2 regions of the Arthrobacter sp. CAN_A212 genome follow, and region 2 is predicted to be linked to the other one. Evidence: riboswitches for the same ligand, from Rfam matches in the RefSeq annotation. Region 2 holds a riboswitch; the other holds the start of a gene.
The links. A riboswitch is a leader RNA that binds a small molecule or an ion and turns the genes downstream of it on or off. The one in region 2 is predicted to bind thiamine pyrophosphate.
Positions count from the first base shown of each region.

Region 1: another riboswitch for thiamine pyrophosphate. It lies ahead of IWX64_RS02125 (ECF transporter S component); the one in region 2 lies ahead of IWX64_RS07290 (3-oxoacyl-ACP reductase).

Region 1 covers NZ_JADOUT010000001.1:447,223-454,393, reverse strand. The annotation lists gene IWX64_RS02150 (Na+/H+ antiporter subunit D) at 1-1,439, shown strand, start outside; gene IWX64_RS02145 (Na+/H+ antiporter subunit E) at 1,436-2,020, shown strand; gene IWX64_RS02140 (monovalent cation/H+ antiporter complex subunit F) at 2,020-2,277, shown strand; gene mnhG (monovalent cation/H(+) antiporter subunit G) at 2,281-2,676, shown strand; gene IWX64_RS02130 (DUF4235 domain-containing protein) at 2,686-2,946, opposite strand; TPP riboswitch at 3,079-3,195, shown strand; gene IWX64_RS02125 (ECF transporter S component) at 3,263-3,880, shown strand; gene IWX64_RS02120 (ABC transporter ATP-binding protein) at 3,886-5,382, shown strand; gene IWX64_RS02115 (energy-coupling factor transporter transmembrane component T family protein) at 5,379-6,182, shown strand; gene IWX64_RS02110 (RNA polymerase sigma factor) at 6,179-7,171, opposite strand, start outside.
Region 2 covers NZ_JADOUT010000007.1:289-7,459, forward strand. The annotation lists partial or broken gene IWX64_RS07260 (hypothetical protein) at 1-845, shown strand, start outside; gene IWX64_RS07265 (HEAT repeat domain-containing protein) at 855-1,307, shown strand; gene IWX64_RS07270 (EAL domain-containing protein) at 1,477-2,178, opposite strand; gene thiD (bifunctional hydroxymethylpyrimidine kinase/phosphomethylpyrimidine kinase) at 2,316-3,176, opposite strand; gene thiE (thiamine phosphate synthase) at 3,164-3,835, opposite strand; gene thiM (hydroxyethylthiazole kinase) at 3,832-4,665, opposite strand; TPP riboswitch at 4,657-4,757, opposite strand; TPP riboswitch at 4,848-4,943, shown strand; gene IWX64_RS07290 (3-oxoacyl-ACP reductase) at 5,002-5,766, shown strand; gene IWX64_RS07295 (aldo/keto reductase) at 5,819-6,781, opposite strand; gene ndk (nucleoside-diphosphate kinase) at 6,853-7,171, opposite strand, start outside.

The DNA of each region.
Region 1 (7,171 bases), on a different contig from region 2:
CAACCGCGGTGTTCATCGGCGGCTGGATGCCACCGTTCGGCATCACCCTGGTGGTCGATCAGTTCTCGGCGCTGATGCTGGTCATCTCAACGGCAATCAGCCTGGCCGTGCTGGTCTACGCCACCGGGCAGGGAATGACCGACGGGGACGAGGACGGGCCGATCTCGATCTTCCACCCCACCTACCTCATCCTGGTGGCGGGCGTCTCCAACGCGTTCATGTCCGGTGACCTGTTCAACCTGTACGTCGGCTTCGAGATCCTGCTGACCGCAAGCTACGTGCTGATGACCCTGGGCGGAACCACACCCCGGATCCGTGCCGGGGTCACCTACGTGGTGGTCAGCGTGGTGTCCTCCCTCCTGTTCCTGATCGCGATCGGCATGATCTACGCGGCTACCGGCACCATCAACCTGGCCGACCTCGCCGTGAAACTGGGCGAAATCGACCCGGCGACGCAGATGATGCTGCACCTGATGCTGCTCGTCGCCTTCGGGATCAAGGCTGCGGTGTTCCCGCTCTCCTTCTGGCTGCCCGACTCCTACCCGACGGCGCCAGCACCGGTGACCGCAGTGTTCGCTGGCCTGCTTACCAAGGTGGGCGTGTACGCGATGGTTCGCACCGAGACCCTCCTTTTTCCGGGCGACCGGATCAATACGCTGCTGATGGTGGTCGCGATCCTCACCATGGTGGTGGGTATCCTCGGTGCCCTGGCACAGTCCGACATCAAACGAATGCTCTCCTTCACCCTGGTCAGCCACATCGGATTCATGATTTTCGGGCTGGCGATTTCCACGGTGGTCGGCTTGGGTGCTGCCATTTTCTACGTGGCCCACCACATCACCGTGCAGACCAGTCTCTTCCTGGTCACTGGGCTGATTGAACGTCGTGGCGGGACCGCCAACATGGACCGCCTTGGCGGTCTGGCCAAACTCTCTCCGCTCCTCGGAATCCTGTTCTTCATTCCGGCCATGAACCTTGCCGGCATCCCGCCGTTCTCCGGCTTCCTTGGCAAGCTGGGGATCCTGCAGGCAGGCGTCGAGCTGGGCTCGCCGATCGCCTACGTGGCCGTCGGCGCCAGCGTGATCACCTCTCTGCTGACACTTCTGGCGATCGCGAGGGTCTGGAACCGCGCGTTCTGGCGCCGCCCGGAAGACGCCCTCCATCCCGACCCCATCCTGCTGGCAACCAAGGCTGACGGTTCAGCGGTCCGCACCTCGCAGCGCGTCAACGGTGAAACGACCGGCCGGTTCTCCGGACGCAACCCCGTCAACCTGCTGCCACGCACCATGGTCGGTCCGACCATGGGACTCGTGGGGCTCGGCCTGCTGCTCACCCTGCTGGCTGGCCCGCTGTTCGAGATCAGCGACAACGCAGCGAAAAACATGCTGGAACGCACCGACTACATTGAGGCTGTCCTCGGCGAGGGGAGCGCACCATGACCCGGCAGAAGATCCCGTTCATCACCGAACTGCCCCTGATCATCTGGCTGGTCATTGTCTGGGGTGCACTCTGGCAGGACTTCAGCCCGGGTAACCTCATCTTCGGCGGCCTGATCGCCTACGCCGTCGCCAATCTGCTGTACCTGCCCCCGGTGGAGCTCAGCGGACGGTTCAACGTGCTCTACGCCGTGCCGTTCGCGGTCCGGTTCATCTACAAGCTGGTGGTCGCAAGCTTCGAGGTGTTCTGGCTCTCGTTGACCCGCGGGCCGCACCTTGTGAACGCCGTCGTCGCCGTGCAATTGCGTAGCCCGTCAGACCTGCTGGTCACCACCACAGGGCATGCCCTGTCCCTGATCCCCGGATCGCTGGTGATTGAGGTGGACCGTTCCACCTCAACCCTGTACCTGCACTGCCTGAACGTCGTCACCCCCGAAGATGCTGCAAAAATCCGGTCCGACGTGCGCGCCACCGAAGCCTGGCTGATCAGGATCATGGGAACGCGGGACGATCTGGCGCTGCTGACAGCCGAGGACCGGTTCGATGAGGAGAACGACTCCCGTCAGGAAGGGGCCAGCACATGATGACTGTCGCCATCATCATCTCTGCGGGCCTGCTCGTCCTGGCCGCCCTGTGCGCCCTGTACCGCATTGCCCGGGGCCCCTCCATCCTGGACCGGGTGCTCGCCATCGACGTGCTGCTCGCCACCATCGGTGGGGCGCTTGCCATGGATATGGCGGTCAACCGGCACCTGGACAACGTGGTGCTCCTGGTAGCCATCTCGGTGATCGGGTTCATCGGCTCGGTCACCGTGGCGCGCTTCGTGACGGACAGGAAATAGGACATGAACGAGACTGTGATTGACGCCCTGACCGCCGTGTTCCTGATCGGCGGTTCCCTCATGTCCGTTGCTGCCGGTGTCGGGCTGCTCCGGTTTCCTGACCTGTTGGCCAGAATGCATGCGGCCACCAAACCCCAGGTGTTGGGGTTGCTGTTGTTCCTGCTGGCGATGGCACTGCAGCTGGGCAGCTGGGTCCTGCTGCCCGTGCTGTTGTTGTGCTGGATCTTCATGCTGCTGACCGTCCCCGTCTCGGCCCACATGGTGGGACGAGCAGGCTACCGTACCAAGCACATGCGGCGTGACCTGCTCAGCATGGACGAACTCGATGAGGTCGTAGAGAAGGCGGCCGGCAAAAGGGCGCCCGACCCGAATATGGCCGAGCGCCCCGACGAGACGTAAAGCGGGCGCCTAGGTCAGGTCGCGGGTCTTCGCGAACCGGAGGGCTGCCTTCTGCGTGGTGCGGTTGGTGAGGACCTGCAGGACCGCCCGGACGGCCCCGGAAATCAAGGCGAACGCGATGGCGGAGCGCAGGCTGTTCTCGAGGGCGTCCTCATCCTTGGGTGATGCCTTGCCGGTGGTCTTGTGCCAGATGAAATCCACCAGCTTGGCGCCGACAATTCCGGCTCCGAGGCTCAGTGCTACGCCGAGCAGTTTCATAAACTGGTTCATGGGTGTCTCCTTCGATGGTTGCTCTTTTTCCTAGCCTAGCGTTTCGCCTCGTCGACAACGACGCATCCGTCGCCGAACGCTGGGTGGTTTGGGGGCGGAGTGAAACGATCAGGTGTACGCTGGAAAATGCTAAACATACGACAGGGGAGCGCCGCTCAGATCATGAGCGGGCGCTGAGAGTGCGGACTACCGCAGACCCTCGAACCTGATCCGGCTAGTACCGGCGAAGGGAGTCGAGTATCTCAGGGTGCCCGGCCAGTGGCATTGCTGCAGGCCTTAGGTGCCCTCCCCTCCTGTACCTCAGGAGGAATTCAACATGGCTTCATCACCAGCACAAACCCGTAACACCCCCACCCGACGCCCCAACTATCAGTGGCGCGTGGTCGATATCGTCGTCGCGTCGGTGGTGGCGGTCGCCGTCGGGGTGGTGTTCTTCGCCTGGTCCGCCGGTTACACAGGGATCGCGGCGATCACCAGTGCGTTCCCGCCACTGGCAGGACTCTATACCGGAGGGTGGCTGATCGCCGGGGTTCTCGGCGGCCTCATCATCAGGAAACCCGGCGCGGCCATTTACTGCGAGGTGCTGGCGGCCGCCGTTTCGGCACTCCTCGGCACCCAGTTTGGCCTGACCACCCTGCTCTCCGGTGCCATCCAGGGACTGGGGGCCGAGCTGATCTTCCTGCTGTTCCTCTACCGCAAATGGAACCTCGGGGTGGCGTTGCTCGCCGGGCTGGGTGCTGGACTGGCCCTCGCCATCTCCGAGAACATCCTCTACAACGCCCTCTGGGCCGTGGAATGGCAGCTCATGTACGTGGTCTTCGCATCCATCTCCGGTGTGGTGATCGCGGGGCTTCTCTCGTGGCTGGCCGTCCGGGGACTGGCTAAGACAGGCGTCCTGTCCGCCTTCGCCGCCGGACGAACGGCTGACGTCTAACCGGTATGGCCGAGCAAACGAGGGAGCGGGCAGCCGTCAGGATCGCAGCCTGCGGCTGGAGCTGGCGGCACGCCGGGCGCAAGAGACCAGCGGTCCAGGACATTGACCTGGTGGTCGAGCCCGGGGAACGGGTGTTGTTGCTTGGCGCGTCCGGTTCCGGGAAGTCCACCCTGCTGCATGGCCTGGCGGGCGTGCTCGGCGACGACGGTCAGGGCGAGGAGCACGGTTCCCTCACCCTCGACGGAAGCCCGCCCGGCCGGGTCCGGGGACGCGCCGGGCTGGTCCTGCAGGACCCCGACACGCAGATCGTCCTCGCCCGGGTGGGCGACGAGGTGGCGTTCGGGGCCGAGAACCAGTCCGTCCCCCGCGCGGAAATCTGGGAGCGGGTGCGGCGGGCGCTCGACGACGTCGGGCTGGACGTTCCCCTGGACCGGTCCACCACCGCGCTTTCCGGCGGGCAAAAGCAGCGCCTCGCTCTCGCCGCGGTGCTGGCCATGCAGCCCGGGCTGCTGCTGCTGGATGAACCGACAGCCAACCTCGACCCCGAGGGTGTCCTGGAGGTGCGGGACGCCGTCGTCCGTGTCCTGGATCGAACCGGTGCCACCTTCGTGGTGGTGGAACACCGGGTGGCGGTCTGGGCTGACGTGGTGGACCGGGTGGTGGTGCTGGCGGCCGACGGCGGTATCCTCGCCGATGGCCCGCCGGGCACCGTCCTCACGGACTCCCGCACCCGCGAGCGGCTGGCGGAGGCCGGCGTGTGGATCCCCGGGCACCAGCCAGCTGTGCCAGGGGTGCTGCCGTCCCCCGGGGACCCGCTGCTGGCAGCCCGTGGGCTTTCGGTCGCCCGGACCAGGCGCGGTCCAGTGGTGCTCGACGGCGTCGACGTTGACCTGCAGGCGGGGGCGTCGCTGGGCATTGTCGGACCCAACGGGGGCGGCAAATCCACGCTCGCGCTGACCCTGGCCGGGCTCCTTCCGCCGCGGGGCGGAGTGCTTCAGGCCGCTCCGGCGCTCGCCCGCGGCGCCAGCACCAACCCCCACGCCTGGAAGTCAGCCCAGCTGGTGACCCGGATCGGAACCGTGTTCCAGGAACCCGAACACCAGTTCCTCACCCACCGGGTGATCGACGAACTCGAATTCGGGCCGCGCCGTCTGGAAGGCAGCGACGAGGCGACCCTCCGGCGGCGGGTCGATCCGATCGCTGAGCGGCTCAGGCTCACATCGCTGCTGCAAGCCAACCCCTTCACGCTCTCCGGCGGTGAAAAGCGCCGCTTGTCGGTGGCGACCATGCTGGCCACGAACCCCGACATCCTGGTGCTGGATGAGCCCACCTTCGGGCAGGACGCCAACACCTGGGCGGAGCTGGTAGCCCTGATGGCTGAACTGATTCAGGGCGGTGGCAGCCTGGTGGCCGTCACCCACGACCAGGAGTTCACCGAGGCGCTGGGAAGCCGGCTGCTGCGTGTCGCCGATAGCCAGGCAGTACCGGAGGCGGCCTCGTGAGCGTTGATGTGCTGACGCCGCAGCTCACCGGGCGGCTCCTGCCGCGGGCCAACCCGCTATCCAAACTGTTCGCTGCGGTCCTGGTGACCGTGGTGGTGATGCTCAGCATCGACTGGGTGAGCGCCGCCGTCGTGCTGGGGAGCGAACTGCTGCTGCTCCCGCTGCTGGGGATCAGCGCCTGGCAACTGCTGAAGCGAACGTGGCCGCTGGTCGTGGCGGCGGTGGTCGCGGGTTATGGCACGGCCCTGCTGGCGGAGAAGACGGGAGCGGTGCTCCTGGAATTCGGTCCGGTGCTCTTCACCCAGGACTCGGTGAACTCGGGGATCGCTATCGGGTTGCGTGGGCTGGCCATCGCCCTTCCCGGTATTTTCCTGCTGACGACCACCGACCCGACGGATCTCGCCGACGCGCTGGCGCAGAAACTGAGGATGCCGCACCGGTTTGTGCTGGGTGCACTTGCGGGGCTGCGGTTGGTGGGTCTTTTGGTGGACGAGTGGCGGACACTCGGCCTGGCCCGGCATGCCCGCGGGGTCGGGTTTGAAGGCAATCCCGTGGCCCGGTTTCGAAACTTCCTGGGGCAGGGGTTCGGACTGATTGTGCAGGCCATCCGTCGGGCCACCCGGCTGGCGGTGGCCATGGAGGCGCGCGGGTTCGGAGCAGGGGACCGCACCTGGGCGAGGGAAAGCACCTTCACCCGGCTGGACCTCTGGGTTTGCCTGGTCGGCGTGCTGATCGCCGGAACAGCGGTCACCGCCGCGGTGCTGGCCGGGACCTGGAACTTCCTCCTCGACGCCAGTTAGCCGGACGGCTCGTTGCCCCGGCCCGCCTGTTCGCCGACCTCAGCGGCCCGACGCCGGAGGTGGTCCCGTTCTGCAGCATTACCGCAGAGTGCGATCGCGGCGTGAAACGAGGCAGCCGCCTCCGGTGCCCGACCCGCGCGTGCCAGAAGCTCGGCCCGCACCGCGGGAAGACGATGGTGGTGGGGGAGCCGTTCTTCCAGCCCGGCCAGCAGCGCGAGACCGGCCACGGGGCCTTCGTCCTCCAGCACGGCAACGGCGCGCGCGAGCCGCACCACGGGGGAACCGGTCAGCGCTTCCAACTCGGCGTACAGGGTTGCGATCCGGTGCCACCGGGTGTCGGCTGCGCGGGCTGCGACAGCATGCTCGGCGGCGATCCGGGCCTGGAGCAGGTACTCCAACGCCAGCCCCGATGTTCCCGGGGGAACCCTGTCCAGGAGGTCCAGCCCGGACCGGATCTCGGCGGTATGCCATCGGCTCCGGTCCTGGTCCGGCAGGAGCACCAGCGAGCCATCGGCTGCTACCCGGGCGTCCCGCCGGGAATGCTGGAGAGCCATCAGGCCGAGCAAGGCGAGGACCACCGGCTGGTTGGGGAGCAGATCATCGAGTAGCCTGGCCAACCGGATCGCCTCGGCAGCGGACGAGGTGCGCACCGGGTCTTCACCGGTGGCCGGAGCGTACCCGGCGGTGAAGACAAGGTAGATGACGGCGGCCACTACCTCCAGCCGTTCGGCCAGCCGGTCCGCTGCCGGAAGGGTGAACGGAATCCCCGCCGCCGCCACCTTCTTCTTGGCCCGGGTGAGCCGGGCGGCCATGGTCGACTCCTGGACCAGGAACAGGCGGGCAATCTCGGTGACGCTGAGGCCGTTGACGAACCTCAGTGCAAGGGCCGCCCGGGCATCGGCGGAGAGCGCCGGGTGGCAGCAGGTGAAGAGCATGCGCAGCCGCTCGTCGGGTATGTGGCCGCCGGCGTCGATTGCCTGAGCGGCGTG
Region 2 (7,171 bases):
TCCGCGGCACCGACGGCAACGTCTGGTCCAAAGCCTGGACTGGAAGCGGCGGCTGGTCCGGCTGGTTCAACCACGGCGCCCCCGCCGGCGGTTTCACCGGCGGACCGTCGATCGTGTCCCGCAACAACACGGTCTGCAACATCTACGTCCGCGGCGCAGACAACGCCCTCTGGCAAAAAGCCTTCTGGAACGGCGCCTGGCACGACTGGGGCCGCCACAACGACGGCGGTGTTCTCGCCTCCGAACCGGTCGCCGACACCATGGGGCAGGAGCATGAGCACGTCTTTGTCCGCGGCACCGACGGCAGCGCCTGGTCGAAGGCGTGGAGCCTGGTCCCGACCGTTGTCCTGCATCTGAAGATCCTGACCGCTCCCACGAGCTTCACCGTGGACCAGATGGTGCAGGCCATGCGGACCGTCTACGCCAGCCGGGGCATCAATGTTGCTCTCGGTTCCACCGAGAACCTCAACCTCCCCTTGCTCACGGACCTCGATGTGGGCGGGTGCACCATGGGATCGACCACCACCGAACAGAACCAGCTGTATGGAAACCGGGCCAATGTCGGCAACGACCATGTGGCGGTCTATTTCGTGAGAAGTACCAATCCGCCGTCGAACGGATGTGCAGCCTTCCCAGCCGGCCGCCCCAGCTGCGCGGTGTCCTCCACGGCCAGCAGCTGGACCCTCGGCCACGAGGTAGGCCACGTGCTGGGCCTACCCCATGTCACGCCGACCGACCGGTTGATGACGGGTGGGGGCACCTGGAATGTCACTAATCCGCCACCCGATCTCGACGGTGCGGAAACCACTACGCTGGTCAACAGCGCACTAACAGTGAACGTTTAGGAGAGCGCCATGTCAGTAACCATGGAGGAAGTCCGGGCAGCCCTTGACCCGGATGAGGTCGACTACCCCGAAGCCTCGAGGCTCGGCCCAGAGGCCCTTCCTCATCTGCTGACCCTGGTCCGTGAGGCGGAACCCGGACTTGCTGCCAAGGCCGCCTACCTTGCCGGTGCGATCGACAGCGCACAGTCGGAGGAGGTCGTTGCGGCGGCGGCGGCGAACGACGACGCCCGGGTTCGGGTGGCCGCGGCCGAGGCCGCGGCGATGCTGCCTCCGGAGTCGGCCAGCAGGGTGCTGGGCAGTCTCATGCTCGATGATGATCAGGGGGTGCAGAAGCTCTCGCTGCGGTCGGTGTCTACCGGACTCTCCGCCGAGGTGCGCGACAAGGTGGCCGAGGTCTCTGAAGGTGCACCAGATCCCGGCCTGCGCAAGCTCGCCGCCGAAGCACTCGGTCGGATGCGTTAGCAGACCGCCTGGCTGTTCTCGATGAGGACGGGCTACTGGCGTTGCACCAACGTATCCGGCGTGCACGCAATAAGTACACGACGAGTTATCGCCGGAAAGCGGCGGGAGAAGTGGTCGAATCCGGTGGCCGGGGGAAGGCTGCCAGACGCCAGGCAAAGCGCGACAGCCGCTAGCTACCAACCAACACGTGACGCAACGGCGGAAGCTCCTCGAACGCTGGCCTCGCGAACCAGTACCCCTGGAACAGGCTGATTCCGACCGCCTTGAGCGCGAGGTACTCCCCTTCGGTTTCGATACCCTCGGCGAGGACGGTGATGCCAAGCTTGTGCGCCATATCGACGACGCTGGCGACGACGATCTGCCGGGCCGGGCTCGCGTCGATCCCACGGATGAGCAGCATGTCGATCTTGATCAGATCGGGCTGAAACTCGACGAGCAACCCCAGCCCCGCGTGCCCGGCCCCAAAGTCGTCGATGGCGGTGGTGAAGCCGTGCCTGCGGTATTCGGTGATGATGTTCGTGAGGTGGCCGGTGTCGGACACCTCCTCGTTCTCGGTGAACTCGAACATGATTGCGGACGTCGGGAAGCTATAGCGGGCGGCGGCCTGCAGCGTGGCGCGAAGGCAGGCAGCCGGCTCGTAGACAGCGTTTGGCATGAAGTTGATGGAAAGCTTCAGTTCCTGATCCGCAGGGAACAGCCGCGAGGCCAGTTCGATCGCCTTGACCCGGCAATCCTGGTCGAACCGGTACTTCTGCTCCGGTGTCACCCGCGAGAGGACGTCGTAGGCACCTTCGCCGGCGAAGCCCCTGACCAGTGCCTCATAGCCCCAGACCCGCCCGGCGACGGCGTCATAGATCGGCTGGAAGGCCATGCTGAAGTCAAAGTCCAACTTTGACGAAGTTCTGCAGCCGTCACATGCCATGGGGATCCTCTCGGGGGTTGGGTCTACGGTATGTCACGGGGGCCGGATGTCAGTCGATTTCGGCGTGTCGGACCGTTCCCAGGTATTCACTTGCCCGGCAATGCTGCTGGCCATAAGTGGTGGAAGTGGTTGATCGGTCCGCTACCGTCACCAACCTGCAATTCGTCGGCGTAAGTCAAGGCCTCCTGCAGCCACTTCTTCACCTCACTGACGGCGATACCCCAGTCCCCCGTGCGCGCCATGACGGTCGCAACGGCAGCGGACAATGAACACCCTGTTCCATGGGTGTTGTCGGTCGGGACTCGGGGAGCGAGGAACTCGCGAAGGGTCTCCCCGGCCATTCCTGCCGCATCCACCAGGGCATCCGGGCTCGAATCCGTGAGCAGGTGCCCACCCTTGACGAGGACAGCCGTTCCGGTGCTGGCAGAGAGCCGCTGCGCCTGGTCCAGGGCCTCCGGCCAGTGCGTGGCAACCGGAGCGCCGACCAGAACCGCGAGCTCGGGCAGATTAGGCGTTACCAGGCTTACCGTTCCGACCAGGCCCCGCATGGATGCTTCCGCCGAGTCAGCCAGCAGTCTGTCGCCGCTGGTGGCAATCATGACGGGATCAAGCACCACCAGCTGTGGTTGAACGCGGAGGAGCCACTCGTGGACAACCTCGATGGTCGCCACGTCACCGAGCATCCCGACCTTCACGGCGTCGATGGTCACGTCGTCGCTCACTGCATCCAACTGTTCACGCAGAAACGGGGTCGGTGGAGTGTGCACCGAGCGGACGCCTCTCGTGTTCTGCGCGACGAGCGCTGTCACGACAGCCATCCCGTAACCGCCCATCGCGGCAATACTCTTCAGATCGGCCTGGATGCCCGCCCCGCCCGTGGGATCCGTTCCGGCGATGCTGAGAACGCGGGGGACCCGGCGGAGGGCAAGCGGCCCTAGGATCGCCATTGGCCGGCCAACTCTCGCGCTGCTGCCTCCGGATCGGTCGACGCACAGACGGCTGAGACGACCGCGACCCCTGCAGCCCCGGCGTCGCGGAGGGGGCGTACATCGGATACCCCGATCCCGCCAATTGCCACACACGGCAAAGAGCTTCCCGAAGCCAGAGCACCGAATCCTTCGGTTCCCAACGGATCGGGATGATCAGCTTTGGTGGCTGTCGCATGGATGGCACCAATCCCCAAATAGTCCACGGTCGAAGCCGGCAGGTTGTGAGCGGTCCCGATTTCGCTGCCGGTGGCAGCGCTGAGGCCTACGATCGCACCCGGACCGACGATTGACCGCACCAAATGGACGGGCAGGTCGGATTGACCAACGTGCACTCCGGCGACCTGTGCTCCGCGGGCCCGAGCAGCCAGGAAGACGTCAACCCGGTCGTCGACCAACACGGGGACAATCGATCCAACCGATTCGGCAACCGCGAGAAGTAACTGGAGCAGACCCCTGGTTGACGCGTTCTTGTCGCGCACCTGAACCATGGTCGCGCTGCCGGCCACCGCCGCTGCAACGACGTCGGCTACCGGAGTAGGTTGGCACAGGCCAGTGTCAGTCACAAGGTACAGAGACAGCTGGTCCCGAAGGGTCACCGCCTCGTTCCATCGCTTCATCGCGCGCCGTCCGATGGGCTCACCGCAAGGAGATTCAGACCGGAGGCGACGTCGTCGGGTGTCACGGCAGCCAGCCGGTCGAGGAATTCGATGGCGAAGCTCCCGGGTCCGTTTGCTCGCGCCGCCGCCTGCTCCGCTGCGAGGGTGTACACACCCGTGGCCGCAGTGGCCGCGAGAACGGCATCGTCGGTTAGAGCGGCGAAGGCAGCCATGACGGCCCCCAGCGCGCAGCCCCCACCCGTCACCTTCGTAAGCAGGGCATGCCCGTTCGCTACGACTACGGCATCTCCATCCGGACCAACCATGAGATCGTGGGCGCCTGATATGGCCACAGCCGACGACGTCGACCGTGAGAGTGACCGGGCCGCGTGCAGAGCATCCAGAGGATCGTCGGTGGAATCGACTCCGCGACCACCAGAGCCCGCACCCGCCAAAGCGAGGATCTCGGAGGCATTCCCCCGAATGATCCTCGGGCTCCGCCCCGCCAGCTGACCGGCCAGCTCCGTGCGGACAGAGAGGAATCCGACGGCCACGGGGTCCAGCACCCACGGCGTCCCGGCGGCATTCGCCGCAACCACGGCTTCGGTCATCGCCGTCTGCTGATCCCGCTGGGGAGTTCCCAAATTGATAAGGATCCCCGACGCGACGGAGGCGAACTGCTTGGCTTCCGAGGGAATATCCACCATGGCCGGCGCCGCCCCGACCGCGAGGAGGACATTGGCGGTGAAGTTGGTCACCACCGCGTTGGTAATACATTGGACCAAGGGGGTGGTGGACCGTAATTCTTCGAGCAGTCGAGCACAATCAGATGATGCATGACGAACAGTCATCCACGACATCCCTTCGCTAGTTCGAACTAGATCAGGTTCAACGGGTGTCAATTCTCAGCTGCTTCTGGTGAGCAGCACCCCGTGCCATGGTCACCACCCTAACCGCTACGCCCCAGACCTACCCAAATCCCCGCGCCAGCCCTGCCGGGTAGCGGGACGGTCTCCCCGCCGGTTACTGTGTCAGGAGCGACACGGGGTGCCGGTTCTTGCTGGCTGAGATCATACCCGTCGAACCTGATCCAGTTCGGACTGGCGAAGGGATGTCCATCCGGTCTTTTCGGTCGGTTCATGCGTCTTTTCGCCCCGCTTATCACACGACTTCAGACGGGGTACTGCATGCAACTCACCGAACAGATTGTCCTGGTTACCGGAGGCGGTCGGGGCTTGGGCCGGAGCATCGTCGAGGCGTTCTCGGCTGAAGGCACCCGCGTAGTCATTAACTACCGGGCCAGCTCAGCCCAGGCTCACGAGCTCGCCGCCCAGATCGGTCCGGAACGGGCATTGGCTGCAGCAGCGGATGTAACGGACCCTTTGCAGGTCGGCGATCTCCTCGAACGAGCGCGGGTGCACTTCGGAGCTCCTGTCACCACGGTGGTGAACAACGCGCTGGCATCATTCACTTTCAATGGGGATGCCCGCTCCACCGCAGCGGAGATCAGTTGGACTGATTTCAGCGCCCAGTTCGCCGGCAGCGTCAAAGCCAGCCTGAACACCACGCAGGCAGCACTTCCGGGAATGCGTGGGCACAACTTCGGGCGCATCATCAACATCGGCACGAACCTGTTCCAGAACCCTGTGGTGCCTTATCACGACTACATCGCGGCGAAAGCAGCGCTGCTTGCGCTGACCCGGACCCTGGCGAAAGACCTTGGCCCGCAGAACATCACTGTCAACATGGTCTCCGGGGGGCTCCTGCGCACCACTGACGCCAGCGCCGGGACCCCCGACGACGTCTTCGATTACATCGCCGCATCAACCCCGCTGGGGCGGGTGACCACTCCGCAGGAGTTCGCCGACGCTGTCCTCTTCTTCGCCTCGCCCTGGGCCCGGTCCGTAACTGGGCAGAACCTGGTGGTTGATGGCGGGTTGGTGATGGACTGATCAATGCCTTGATCAGTCCCGGCTCCCAGGCGGCCAAGGAGCTTCGACTGGTCTAGGCGGCCCGCGGGAAAATGCGGTCGAGCTCCTGCAGTTCCGTTTCTGAGGGTACCCAGCACACCGCTTCGGCGTTCTGCTCGATCTGTTCCGGCTTGGTGGCGCCCGCAATGACCGAGGCGACGGACGGCTGGGCCGCCAGCCAGGAGAAGGCAACCTGCAGTTCGGTCAGGTCACGGGCCCTTGCGAAGGCTCCAAAGTCGGCGAGCTGGTCCCAGTCGGCGCCGTCCAGCAGGTTGGTGCGGGAGTGGGTGAGCCTGCTGCCCGCCGGAACCTTCGATGCACTGTACTTGCCGGTCAGCAGTCCGTTGGCGAGGGGAAAGAAGGGGAGCACGCCGATCCCGTACGCTTCGGCTGCGGGGACAACCTCGGCTTCGATCCCGCGTTCGAGAAGATTCCAGTGGTTTTGGGCCGAGATGAAGGGCGTGTATCCGCCGAGCTGGGCTACGAACTCGGCCTCGGCGAGCTGCCAGCCGGCCCGGTTGGAATGGCCGATGTACCTGACCTTGCCGCTGGTGACCAGGGCGTCCAGCGCAGAAAGGGTCTCCTCGATGGGCGTCAGCGGGTCTGGCGCGTGGAACTGGTACAGGTCGATCCAGTCGGTGCCCAGGCGTCGCAGCGATGCGTCGACAGCCTTCATGATGTACCGGCGCGATCCGCGCGCACCCCAGTCCGGACCGTTGGCGCCTTTCAGGTCCAGGCCGAATTTGGTGGCGATGAGCACGTCGTCGCGGTTCTTGACGAGTGCCTTGCCCAGCATTTCCTCGCTCAGGCCGGGGGTTTTGCCGTAGGAATCGGCCACGTCGAAAAAGTTGATTCCCGCATCGATGGCGGCTCCGATGACGGCGTTGGTGCCACGCTGCGTCTCGGTGGGCGTTCCGGAGCGGCCCAGGTTGTTGCAACCGAGCCCCACCACTGAAACGTTCAGTCCGGAGTTGCCAAGTCTGCGATATTCAGTCATGGGACTACGCTACAACATCGGTTACCCGGGGCACCTTCTGGTGCCCCGGGTAAAATCTCTCATGTTCGGGTTCAGGCGAACCAGATACCCATTTCCCGCTGCGCCGATTCTGCCGAGTCCGAACCGTGGACCAGGTTCTGCTGCACCTTCAAACCCCAGTCCCGGCCCAGATCTCCCCGGATGGTGCCGGGTGCGGCGGCTGTTGGCTCGGTGGCACCGGCGAGGGACCGGAATCCTTCGATGACCCGCTCGCCCTCAAAGATCGCGGCGACGATGGGCCCACTGAGCATGAACTCGACGAGCGGTTCGAAGAAGGGCTTGCCGACGTGCTCCTCGTAGTGCTCTTCGAGCATTGCACGGGTGGCCGACACCATTTTCAGGTCCACCAGG